DNA from 3 places in the Lentzea sp. NPDC006480 genome. Region 2 is predicted to be linked to each of the others. Evidence: riboswitches for the same ligand, from Rfam matches in the RefSeq annotation. Region 2 holds a riboswitch; each other region holds the start of a gene.
What was found. A riboswitch is a leader RNA that binds a small molecule or an ion and turns the genes downstream of it on or off. The one in region 2 is predicted to bind cobalamin.

Region 1 (4,121 bases), on a different contig from region 2:
CTCCTCGGCCTTGGCCTCGACCCGGAAGATCTGCCCCAGGTTGCGGAGGTCCGTGTAGAGGGCGTCCAGGGCGGGCATGATGCCGCGCTGCTTGCCGACGCCGTTCCGGCACGCCTCGGTGAGCTGGTAGGTGCCGATTCCGAGCTGTTTCAAGGCGTCCGGGGTGAAGCCGCTGCTCTCGCTGAAGCCGTAGTTCCAGCCGGCGAGGACGAGGTCGGCGTTGGCGCCCTGCACGACCTCCTTGGAGATCTTGTCGGCGAGCTTCTTCGTGCTGTCGAAGTCGGACTTCCACGGCGAGGTCTGGAGGTCGGCGGTGTTGTCGCCGTCCACGACGTAACCCGCCATGTGGCTGGAGAGCCCCAGGGCGAACATCAGCTCGGTGATGCCGGTGTCGTTGGTGACCACTTTGGACGGCACCTTGTCGAACGTCACCTGCTGACCGCAGTTGGTGATGGTCACCGGGTCCGATGCCGAGGTGTTCTGCGCGACCGTGGCGCCGCAGCCGGAGACCAGCAACAGCAGGGCGCAGAGCGCGGTTCTCAAGGGGTGACCTCCTGGTCGAACAGGAGCTGGGGAACTCCCGTGGTGGGGTGACGCACGACGTGTGCCGTGACGTGGAAGACCTTGGCGATCAGCTCGGGCACCAGAACGTCCGCGGGCGTGCCCGACGCGACCAGGCGGCCTTCGTCGAGCACGCACAACCTGTCGCAGTAGGACGCGGCCAGGTTCAGGTCGTGCAGGACGGTCAGCACCGTGACGCCGAGGCCGCGGGCCAGCGCCAGCACGTCGAGCTGGTGGCGGATGTCGAGGTGGTTGGTCGGCTCGTCCAGCACGAGGACGCGGGGTTCCTGGGCGATGGCGCGGGCGATCAGGACGCGCTGGCGTTCGCCGCCGGACAGGCTGAGGAAACTGCGTGAGGCCAGGTGCGTGATGTCCACTGTGGCCAGTGCGTCGCGAACAACGCGAGCATCACGCGCGGAGTCGCGTTCGTGCGGCAGGCGGCCCATCTCCACGACCTCGGCGACCGTGAAGTCGAACTCGACCTGCGACTCCTGGGTCAGGGCAGCCAGCGAACGGGCGAGGTCGTGTCGCTTGTGGACGTTCGTGCCGTCGATCAGCACTGCGCCGGAGCTGGGCTTCAGAGCGCGGTAGACGCAACGCAACGTCGTCGACTTGCCGCTGCCGTTCGGGCCGACGATGCCGACCACCTCGTTCTCGGCCTCCAGCGAGATGTCCGAGATGATGCCCTGGACGGTGACGTCGAGAACCTCGATGCGCATCAACGTCCTCCGAACACGTAGGACTTGCGGCGCATGAGGAAGATGAAGCACGGCACCCCGATCGCGGCCGTGATGACGCCGAGCGGGAGCTCTTCCGGCGCGGCGAGCATGCGGGCGGCGACGTCGACCCACACGAGGAACGACGCTCCGGCAAGGGGTGCGAGCGGCAGCACTCGGCGGTGGTCCGCGTCGACGACCATGCGCGTGAGGTGCGGCAGCATCAGGCCGACGAACCCCACGGCGCCGCTGACCGCCACCAGCACACCGGTGATGCCCGCGGTGACGATGAACAGCTGCGTGCGGAACCGGTTGACCGGGACGCCGAGCGTGGTCGCGGTCTCGTCCCCCATCGCCAGCGCGTTGAGCTGCCGTGCCCTGGTCATCAGGTAGACGATTCCGGCAAGAGTCACCGCCGCGGCGACCGGCAGCGACTGCCAGTTCGCGCCGCCGAGGCTGCCCAGCAACCAGAACATCGCGCTGCGGGCGGCCTCACCGTGCGGAGCTTGGAACACCAGCAGCATCGCCACCGCCGAGAACCCGTACGCCAGCGCGGTTCCGGTCAGCACCAGCCGCAACGGGGTGAGCCCGCCACTCGTGCGCGCGGTGAGGTAGACCAGCGCGGTGGCGCCGAGCCCGGTCAGGAAAGCGCCCGCCGACAGCGCGTAGACGCCCAGGCCGGACAGCACGCCGAGCGTCGCCACGGCCGTCGCGCCGACGCTGGCCCCGGACGAGATGCCGAGCACGTAGGGATCGGCGAGGGCGTTGCGGACCATCGCCTGGATCGCCACGCCGACCGTGCTGAGGCCCGCGCCCACGACCGCGGCCAGCAGCACGCGAGGAAGCCGGATGTCCCAGACGATGTGGTACTGCCCGGCGAGGTCCGCGGGGACTGTGCCATCGGTGATGGCCGCCCGCAACAGCTCGACCGTGACGCCGAACGGGACGGAGACGGGGCCGAGCGCCACTCCCGCCACGATGCTGACGGCGAGCACGCCGACGAGCGCGCTGATCTTCGCGACCACAAATGCCCTTCCCGCAGTCCACGGCAGGAGTTCCGGTTTCACGCCGTGTGCGGGTATTCGGGCTCGTCCCCCCGGTGAGGGGACCTACCGTTGCGGGTCAGCGCCGGACTTCGACCGGACTTCCCCCGTGCACGACCTCCGCACCCTAACCCAAAGGCCATTGCACAGATCGCCGCGGAGACGCGTCTAACAGACATGGGGACACAGGAACGAAGACACGGCCGCCAGGGCGAGAGCCCTGTCTTGATCGGGTTCGCCATGCTCTGCTTCGGCGTGCAGACCACCAACCTCTGGTTGGAGCAGCTCGCCACCTGGCTGGACACGCTCTACTGCACGCCCGAGTACTGCCTGAACGTTCCGCAGGCGCTGACCGGTTGCGTGCTCGCGGCGGCACCGGTGGCAGCGTACTTCTGGCGCAAGGACGTGGCGGCCTATCTGGGCCTGTTCCTGGTCGGCCTGATGGGCATGTTGCTCATCGCGACCGACCAGGACAGCCCGCTCGCCTACTTCTGGGTGCTGCCGGCCGCGTTCTTCGTGGCAGCGCTGGTGTTCGTGCCGGTCACAGCGCTCCTCCTGCGCCGAAGCCGGGCTCGAAGCGCCTGAAGTACTCCAGGCAGTTCGCCATCTGGTGCTCGACGAGACCGAACTTCGGGGTGTCGTCCGGCTCCAGCATCGCGAGCACGTCGACGGAGTCGGTCGTCTTCTCGCCGGGCACGAGGATCTCGGCCCGGTCGCCCGGGAAAATCGACACCTTGTGCCCGACGTGCCACACGTCGCGCCTGGCTCCCTTCACCAGCACCTTCCACGGCGGGGTGAACTCCTCGGTGTTCTCGAGCTCGCCGCGAATCTTGAGCAGCGCGTCGAACACGGACTCGCCGGTCGTCATCCGGCGGCCGAACGGACCGTAGACCGCCATCGTGATCTCCTTCATGGTCCGCGCCTGCCACACGACGCGGCCCACCCAGAGCTGTTCCTTGCCGGATGCCGGATCCTTGCCGTAGAGCGGGATGTTCCGCGAGATCGCCGGGAACTCCCCGTCCTTCGTCCACTCGGGAAGCTCCTCCACGGGCTGGGGTGGCTGTGGCTGCGGCGGAGCGGGTGGCCTCATCGCACGTGGCGGTTGCGGCGGCGGTGGCCCCTGACGCTGCGGCGGACGCATCGGCTGCTGCGGACGCATCGGCGGTGGTTGGGGATGCATGGTGCAAAGCTCCTAGTAGGTCGCCGTGACGTCAGCCGTGCTTGGTCATGATGTCGCGCATCTGCTGCCGGTAGCTGTTCATCAGCTCTCGTTGTGCCTGCTGTTCCGCGAGCGGCAGGTCGTGCAGCCCGTAGTCGATCTGCCGGACCAGGTCCTGCAGATGGAAGAAGTGGCTCTTGTCGGGCTGCGGGAGTTGTTCCGGTTCGGTGATCCTCGGTGGCTCGTCCGGTTCGTGCTTCGGCTGTTCGGGCTCGTGGTGATCCGGTGTGTCGTGATCCCGGTCGTGCGACGGCAGGTCGTCCAGCTCTGTCTTCTGTGGACCGAACGGCTCGTCGGGAAAGGGGTTGTAGTCCGACGGCGGGTGTGACGCCGGCGGCTCGTAGTCGCCCTTGGTCCACGGCGGCATGCCGTCGTCGACGTGCTTGCCGATCTGGGTGGCAGCCGTCTCGGTCGCCTCGCGCGCGGCGGCTTCCGCGGCCTCGCGGGCGACCGCTTTCTCCGCCGTGCCCGCGAATCCGGCGCCGTCGGTCGCGATGCCGATCGCGATGTCGCCGACCAGCTGGCCCACCGCGGCGAACGGGTCCTTCTTCCACTCCTCGACGTTGAGGATTCCCTTGATGG
Region 2 (4,121 bases):
CGGGTCCTGGAGGTAGCACAGGACTTCGTTGTCCTTGGGCAGGCGGCGGCGAGTCACGCCGGACGCGACCATGTTGGCGTCGCAGAGGATCGGGGCACCGTTGCGGAGTGCTTCGCGGGCGTTGCGGACGACGTCGGGGGAGAAGGCGACGTCGTCCGGGAGGTCGGTCATGCCGCACGCGTGGATCATGCGGACGACGACTTGCGCGACGTCCGCCGGGAACCTGGTGAGGTCCGATTCCGCGCGAATGGTGGCGAAGGACTGGCGGTAGATCTCCGCGCCGTCCTTGATGTACTCCGTCACCTGATCTCCTCGTAGCCGTCGCCGGTCGCGACGAACTCGATCACATCGCCGGCTGGGCGACCACATCTGCGTGAGCAACCCGACCAGTGGACCGGGCGCTGCGGAATCGATCCGGACTGGAGGGCCCCCTGGGGGGATCGGGTCCCCATCCCAATCATCTCAAGCGGGTCTGACAGTTCTGGGCGGGCGAGCCATTCCTGCACGTCGGCGCGGACGTCGGAGAGCGACTTGGCGCAACCGGGGCGTCCGGTGCACGCGCTCACGCCGTGCCAGGGGGAGGCCGGGTCGGTGATCAAGCCGGAGACGTCGGTTCCCGCGGGGACGACCAGGCTGCGCCACGGGGTCAGCCGGACCGGGACGCCGGGCAGGAGTTGAGCGTCCAGGCGGCCCAGCGGCACGCCCGGAGTGGTCGGGGAAGGTGCGACAGGCGTCACAGCCGGGGTGATGCGCGCGGCGTCGGTGGTGCCGAAGTGCTCGGTGATCTTTCGCACACCGTCGTCCACTTCGGACAGGCGCCAGGCACTTCCGCGCAGCTCCTGGAAGAGGCGGGCGGCGGTCACCACGGCGTCGACCGGATCGTGGACACGCACACCTGTATCGGTCCCGGCCAGCAGCAGGACGTCGTCGACCCGGCCGAAGTCGCCGCCCAGGCCGCTCACCGACGAGCCGACCGTCACCAGGAAACGGCCTGGTAGCGAGGCCAGTGCCGGGTCGGCGCACAGGGCGGCGTCCAGGGCGTCCACCAGCGGCTGGTTGGGCTCCAGCGGCGCGGCGATGATGTTGCGGATGCGCTCGTGCGTGTCCGAAGGCAGCAAGCCCGCCGCACGGAGCCGCGCACCGAGCTCCAGGCCGTCCGCCAGGCCCCTGATCTGGAGATTCGCCCGCGAGGTCAGCTCCAGCGAGCCACTGCCGAGCTCCAGCGCGGCAAGCCGGACCACGTCCCACTGAGCTGCCGAAAGGGTGCCGCCCGGGACCCGGATGCGGGCGAGGCCGCCGTCGGCTGCCTGATGCAGCTCGACCGCGCCAGGGCAGGCATCCGGGTGACTACGCATAGGTCGGACTGTAACCCGCCGGTTAGGGTGAGCCCGAACGACGAAGCGCAGGAGGAAGCCGGTGTGAATCCGGCGCGGTCCCGCCACTGTGACCAGCACCCGCTGGGAGTCAGGAACTCTGCTTCGCCAGTCACCCGCAACCTGGGGCGCGGACCCCACGAGGGATGGAGCCTGCGTGATCCTGCTGCTGTCGACCTCCGACACCGACCTGCTTTCGGCGCGTGCCAGTGGTGCCGAGTACCGGCTCGGCAACCCCGCCCGGCTCACGGCCGACGACCTGCCCGCGCTGATCGACGGCGTCAGCCTCGTGGTGGTGCGCATTCTCGGCGGGCGCCGGATGTGGGAGGAAGGGCTCGACTGGCTGCTGGCCAGCGGGTTGCCCGTGGTGGTGCTCGGTGGTGAGCAGCAGCCGGACGCCGCGTTGATGGAGCTGTCGACGGTGCCGGGCGGCGTCTGTGCCGAGGCGCACCTCTACCTCGCGCACGGCGGCTCGCAGAACCTCACCGAGCTGCACAAGTTCCTCGAAGACACGATTCTGCTGACCGGGCACGGGTTCGCGCCGCCACAGGCCACGCCGACGTGGGGAGTGCTGGAACGTCCGCAAACAGGTGAAGGCCCGACCGTCGCGGTGCTCTACTACCGGGCGCACCACGTCGCGGGGAACACCGCGTTCGTGCACGCGTTGTGCGACGCGATCGAGGCCAAGGGCGGGAAGCCGCTGCCGGTGTTCTGCTCGTCGCTGCGCACGGCCGAGCCCGAGCTGCTGGACACGCTGAGGCAGGCCGACGCGCTGATCGTCACGGTGCTGGCCGCGGGTGGCACGAACCCCGCGAAGGCGTCGGCGGGTGGCGACGACGACGCGTGGGACGTCGGTGCGCTGGCGGCGCTCGACGTGCCGATCCTGCAAGGGTTGTGCCTGACGTCGAGCCGCGAGTCGTGGGACGAGAACGACGACGGACTGTCCCCTTTGGACACTGCGACGCAGGTGGCGATCCCCGAGTTCGACGGACGGATCATCACGGTTCCGTTCTCGTTCAAGGAGATCGACGAGGACGGCCTCACGGTCTACGTCGCGGATCCGGAACGGGCGCTGCGCGTCGCCGGCATCGCGGTCCGGCACGGCAAGCTGCGCCACATCCCCGCCAAGGACCGCAAGATCGCGGTGATGCTGTCGGCCTACCCGACCAAGCACTCCAGGATCGGCAACGCGGTCGGCCTCGACACGCCCGCGTCCACCGTCCGGCTGCTCAAGGCCATGGAGGATCACGGCTACGACATCGGCGACAAGCTGCCCGGTGTGCGGGAGCTGGACGGCGACGCGTTGATCCACGCGCTGATCGCGGCCGGCGGCCAGGACGCGGACTGGCTGACGCAGGAGCAGTTCGAGAGCAACCCGGTGCGCATCGCGGCGGCGGACTACCGCGAGTTCTACGACACGCTGCCGGACGACTTCCGCGCGTCGATGCAGGAGCACTGGGGTGAGGCGCCGGGCTCGTTGTTCGTCGACCACTCGAAGTCCAAGGACGGCGAGATCGTGCTGGCGGCGCTGGAGTCGGGCAACGTCGTCGTGATCGTGCAGCCGCCGCGCGGGTTCGGCGAGAACCCGATCGCGATCTACCACGACCCGGACCTGCCACCGTCGCACCACTACCTCGCGGCGTACCGGTGGATCGAGTCGTCGTTCGGCGCGGACGCCGTGGTGCACGTCGGCAAGCACGGCAACCTGGAGTGGTTGCCGGGCAAGACAGTGGGCATGTCGGCGTCGTGCGGCACGGACGCGGCACTCGGCGATTTGCCGCTGGTGTACCCGTTCCTCGTCAACGACCCCGGCGAGGGCACGCAGGCGAAGCGGCGCGCGCACGCCACGCTGGTCGACCACCTGGTGCCGCCGATGGCCCGCGCGGACAGCTACGGCGACATCGCGCGGCTGGAGCAGTTGCTCGACGAGTACGGCAACATCTCCGCGATGGACCCGGCCAAGGTGCCGGCGATCCGCGCGCAGATCTGGACGCTGATCAAGGCCGCGAAGCTCGACCACGACCTCGGTCTGGACGACCGGCCGCACGACGCGGAGTTCGACGAGTTCATCCTGCACGTCGACGGCTGGCTGTGCGAGGTCAAGGACGTGCAGATCCGCGACGGCCTGCACATCCTCGGTGAGGCACCGGCCGGGCACGCCCGCGTCAACCTCGTGCTCGCGATGCTGCAGGCGCGGCAGATGTGGGGCGGTCAGGTGGCCGCGCTGCCGGGGCTGCGGGAGGCACTAGGGCTCACCACCACGACTCGCGAAGACGTTGACGCCGTTGAGGAACAGGCTCGCGCGCTCGTCCAGGCGATGGAGGACGCGGGCTGGGACGCCGCTGTGGCGAGCACTTTGCACGAGTCGGCCGACGTGCAGAAGATCCTGGAGTTCGCCGCGGTCGAGGTCGTTCCTCGACTGGCTCGTACCACCGATGAGATGACGCACGTGCTGCACGCGCTGGACGGCGGGTACATCCCGGCCGGCCCGTCCGGATCTCCGTTGCGCGGCCTGGTGAACGTGCTGCCGACCGGGCGCAACTTCTACTCGGTCGACCCGAAGGCGATCCCGTCGCGGCTCGCGTGGGAGACCGGTCAGGCGATGGCGGACTCGTTGCTGGAGCGCTACCGCTCCGAGAACGACGGCGAATGGCCGCCGTCCGTTGGTCTGAGCGTGTGGGGCACATCGGCGATGCGCACGGCCGGTGACGACATCGCCGAGGTGTTCGCGCTGCTGGGTGTGCGGCC
Region 3 (4,121 bases), on a different contig from region 2:
GACGCGTGGATGTGCTGGTCGGCCACGATCGCCGTGCCCGGCCCGGACAGAGCCGTGACCGCGCCGAGGTTCGCCAGGTAGCCGCTGCTGAACACGAGCGCCGACTGAGAGCCGCAGAAGTTCGCGAGTTCGAACTCCAGTTCGGCGTGCAGCTCCGTCGACCCGGTGACCAGGCGCGAGCCGGTGGACCCCGCGCCCCACTTCAACGTCGCGGCGGCCGCGGCACCCGCGACGCGCTTGTCCTTCGCGAGCCCGAGGTAGTCGTTGCTGGCGAGGTCGAGGTCCGTCGAGTCCGAAGTGCGCGGCCGGACGCGGCGGGTCAGCCCCGCCTTGGCCCGCGCCTCAGAGCGGACGTCGATCCAGTCGAGCGTCGACTCACCACCACTGGAAATCGCCTCAGTTGTGCTCACGGTCACCGCCTGAGTCTCCCATCCGCCGACTAGCGTCCCGCTCGTGGACCTGTTCACCTTCACGCGCGCCGACCTCACCGAACCGGTGCGGTTCTGCGACGGCCGCTGGGTGGTGTCGGCCTACGACGACGTGCGCGCGATCCTCGCCGACCCCGTCACCTACCTGCCCGACAACGCGCTGACCGCCGTCACGCCGGTCGCGCCCGCAGCGCTGCGCGCTCTCGTCAGAGCCCGGTTCTCGCTGCCACCGACACTCGCGAACAACGGGTCAGCGTCGCACGCCGGCCTGCGGAAACTCGTCGCGTCGTTCTTCACGCCGGTTCGGGTCGCCGCCGCGGAGCCTCGCATTCGTGCGCTCGTTTTGGAACGCCTGGGTGGCTCAGATCTCAGCCAAATTGATCTTGTCAGCGACCTGGCGTGGGACCTGCCCGCCATCGTGCTGATGGAGCTGCTCGGCCTGGAGAACGTCGACATCCCGACGCTCAAGCGCTGGAGCACGGGTTCGCTGGAGTTCTTCTGGGGCAACATCTCCACCGAACGTCAGCTCGAACTGGTCGACGACGTGGGCGACTTCCACCAGTGGCTGGTCAAGCGCTATCACGCCCGCGACGGCGAACTGTTCCAAGCCCTCGCCGATGCCGGTGTGTCCGCAGAGGACTCCGCCGGCCTCTGCTACTTCCTGCTCATCGCGGGCCAGGAGACCACGACCCAGCTGCTCTCCACCGCACTCCGGCGTGCCCTCCAGAACCGCGACCTGTGGGCACGTTTGCCCCAACGCGACGTCGCCGAGTCGTTCGTGGAGGACGTGCTCCGAACCGAAACCCCGGTCGTGACCTGGCGCCGCCTGACCGCCCGTGAGGTGGTCCTCTCGGGCACCCGCATCCCGCAAGGCGCCGAACTCGTGTTGTTGTTGAGCGGCAAGGAAACCGACCCCAAGCACTTGGCGTTCGGCTACGGCCGCCACTTCTGCCTCGGCGCCGGCCTGGCCCGCCTCGAAGCCGCGGTGACCCTGCAGACCGTCGCCGAGCACGAACCGTCGTTGCGCCTCCTCGGTGACAACCCCGAGTGGCTCAACCTGCTGTCCTTCCGCGCCCCGAAGTCGGTGGCAGTGAGCCGCTGACCTGAGGTTTGATGCCCAGGTGATGAACCGACAGCTCTCCGGCGTCAGGAAGCGGACTCTTCTGGAGACGCTCGGCCCCGTGCCGGACGTCGATCCCGACCGCTACGGCGACGGCGGTCCGGTGGGCGCCCTCGAAACTCGGGTGGCGCAGTTGCTGGGCACCGAGGCCGCGCTGTTCGTGCCGACCGGAACCATGGCGCAGCAGATCGCCCTCAAGTGCTGGGCCGACCGCACCCACAACCCGATCGTGGCGATGCATCCCCAGGCCCACCCGCTGCACCACGAGGACGACGCGCTGACCGTGCTGTCCGGCCTCCGCCCGGTCAAGGTCCGCAACGACGAGGTCGCCACCTGCCCCGAACCGTTCGGCACGCTGCTGCTCGAAGTCCCGGACCGCGAGGCCGGCTTCATCCTCCCGACCTGGGACGAGCTGACCGCGACGGTCGACGCCGCCCGCGATCGCGACGCCGTGGTGCACCTCGACGGCGCCCGCCTCTGGGAGAGCACCCACGGCCTCGGCAAGCCGCTTCCCGAGATCGCGGGCCTGTTCGACTCGGTCTACGTGTCGTTCTACAAGTCGCTCGAAGGCATCTCCGGCGCCGCGCTGGCCGGCACCCAGGACTTCATCGACCAGGCACGCGTCTGGCGTCACCGCTACGGCGGCATGCTCTTCCAGCAGTGGCCCGCCGCTCTCTCCGCCCTGCACGGCCTGGACACCGTGCTGCCCCGCCTGGGCGCCCAGGTGCAGCACGCCAAGGTCGTGGCGGCGGCGATGGGACTGCCCGAACCGCACACCCACCAGTTCGCGCTGCACCTGCCCGGCGACCCGGCCCGGCTCAAGGAGCTGAGCGGCAAGTTCCTCGGCGGCTTCTGGCGGGACGGCACGCTCGCCAAGACCGAGATCACGGTCGCCGAGCCCGCGCTGGAGTGGACGGCGGACGAGGTCGGGGAGGCCTGGGCGGAGTTCCAGAGCCTGATCTAGGGCGACGTCGCTCACCTGGCTGTTGGACCCGGCGGTGCGAAGTGCGACGATGCCGGGGCTGTGAGGGGAGCGCGAGGAAGCCGGTGTGAGTCCGGCGCCGTGCCCGCGACTGTGACCAGGCCAGCCCTGGGAGCCAGGAACTCGCCCCCTCTTCATTCGACCGGCCACGGGCGTGGACACCCGAGGAAGGACTTCGCTGAGCATGTACCCCTTTTCGGCTGTCGTCGGACATGACGACCTCCGGCTGGCCCTGCTGCTGAACGCCGTGCACCCCGGCATCGGCGGCGTTCTCGTCCGCGGCGAGAAGGGGACCGCGAAGTCGACCATCGTGCGTGCCCTTGCCGCGCTGCTGCCGGAGCTGGACGTCTCGCGGAACTGCCGCTTCGGCTGCGTCCCCGGCAGCACCGACTGCCCCGACGCGCCGCACGAGGGAGCCGAGCGGCGGCCAGCCAAGCTCGTCGAACTGCCGGTGGGCGCCACCGAGGACCGCCTGGTCGGCTCGCTCGACCTGGAGAAGGCCCTGACCGAGGGCGTGCGGGCGTTCCAGCCGGGCCTGCTCGCCGCCGCGCACCGGGGCGTGCTCTACGTCGACGAGGTCAACCTGCTTCACGACCACCTCGTCGACCTGCTGCTCGACGCCGCCGCGATGGGCCGTGCACACGTCGAACGCGAAGGCGTGTCCATCTCGCACCCGTCCCAGTTCCTGCTGGTCGGCACGATGAACCCCGAGGAAGGCGAGCTTCGGCCGCAGCTGCTCGACCGGTTCGGGCTCACGGTCGCGGTGAAGGCCGCGCGCGACGTCAGCATCCGCACCGAGGTCATCCGCCGCCGGCTCGCCTACGAAGCCGATCCCACAGGATTCGCCGCCAGGTGGGCCGAGGAAGACGCCAAGCTCAAGCAGCAGATCACCCACGCACGCGAAAACCTTCCCCAAGTGTCTCTTCCGGACAGTGAGCTGCGCCGGATCGCCGCTGTCTGCGCGGCTTTCGAGGTCGACGGCATGCGCGCCGACCTCGTCGTCGCCCGCGCCGCCACCGCCCACGCGGCCTGGCGAGGCGCGACCCAGGTCGAAGAGCTGGACGTGGAAACCGCCGTCCGGCTCGCCCTCCCGCACCGCCGCAGGCGCGACCCGTTCGACGAGCCCGGCATCGAGGAGCAGCAGCTCGAAGACGCCATGCGCGAGGCGGCCGAGCACGCCAACGACGACGGCGGCCCGGACGACGACGGCCCCGGCGGCGGTGAGCTCCCCGAACCGCAGGAAGGTCCGGCAGGCAACGGAAACGCGCCCAACGACCGTCCGGCCCCGGAACCCGCCCCGGCGTTCAAGGCCAGGCTGCTGGAAGTCCCCGGAGTCGGAGAAGGCGCGCCGGGCAAGCGTTCCAGGGCCCGCGCCCGCACCGGCCGGATCGTCCGTTCGTCCAAAGTGGACGGAAGTGGGCTCCACCTCGTCGACACGCTCCTGAACGCCGCACCGCACCAGCGCGAACGCGGCCGCAGCGGCCCCGGACTCCTCCTGACGGCAGCAGACCTGCGCAAGGCCGTGCGGGAGGGCAAGGAGTCCAACCTCATCCTGTTCGTGGTCGACGCCTCGGGCTCAATGGCCGCGCGT

Region 1: it holds a riboswitch for cobalamin, as region 2 does, so the genes downstream of both, ABZX92_RS30270 (iron ABC transporter permease) here and cobN (cobaltochelatase subunit CobN) in region 2, are expected to answer to the same signal.
Region 3: it holds a riboswitch for cobalamin, as region 2 does, so the genes downstream of both, ABZX92_RS10285 (putative cobaltochelatase) here and cobN (cobaltochelatase subunit CobN) in region 2, are expected to answer to the same signal.

What each region holds. Positions count from the first base shown of each region.
Region 1 is NZ_JBEXPJ010000096.1:21,880-26,000, reverse strand. Features, by position in the region: gene ABZX92_RS30280 (ABC transporter substrate-binding protein) at 1-543, opposite strand, end outside; gene ABZX92_RS30275 (ATP-binding cassette domain-containing protein) at 540-1,280, opposite strand; gene ABZX92_RS30270 (iron ABC transporter permease) at 1,280-2,329, opposite strand; cobalamin riboswitch at 2,333-2,471, opposite strand; gene ABZX92_RS30265 (hypothetical protein) at 2,546-2,905, shown strand; gene ABZX92_RS30260 (hypothetical protein) at 2,862-3,368, opposite strand; gene ABZX92_RS30255 (putative T7SS-secreted protein) at 3,532-4,121, opposite strand, start outside.
Region 2 is NZ_JBEXPJ010000203.1:9,897-14,017, forward strand. Features, by position in the region: gene ABZX92_RS41090 (precorrin-8X methylmutase) at 1-303, opposite strand, end outside; gene ABZX92_RS41095 (hypothetical protein) at 300-1,355, opposite strand; cobalamin riboswitch at 1,364-1,496, shown strand; gene cobN (cobaltochelatase subunit CobN) at 1,531-4,121, shown strand, end outside.
Region 3 is NZ_JBEXPJ010000018.1:42,105-46,225, forward strand. Features, by position in the region: gene ABZX92_RS10270 (8-amino-7-oxononanoate synthase) at 1-410, opposite strand, end outside; gene ABZX92_RS10275 (hypothetical protein) at 454-1,530, shown strand; gene ABZX92_RS10280 (beta-eliminating lyase-related protein) at 1,553-2,512, shown strand; cobalamin riboswitch at 2,551-2,676, shown strand; gene ABZX92_RS10285 (putative cobaltochelatase) at 2,715-4,121, shown strand, end outside.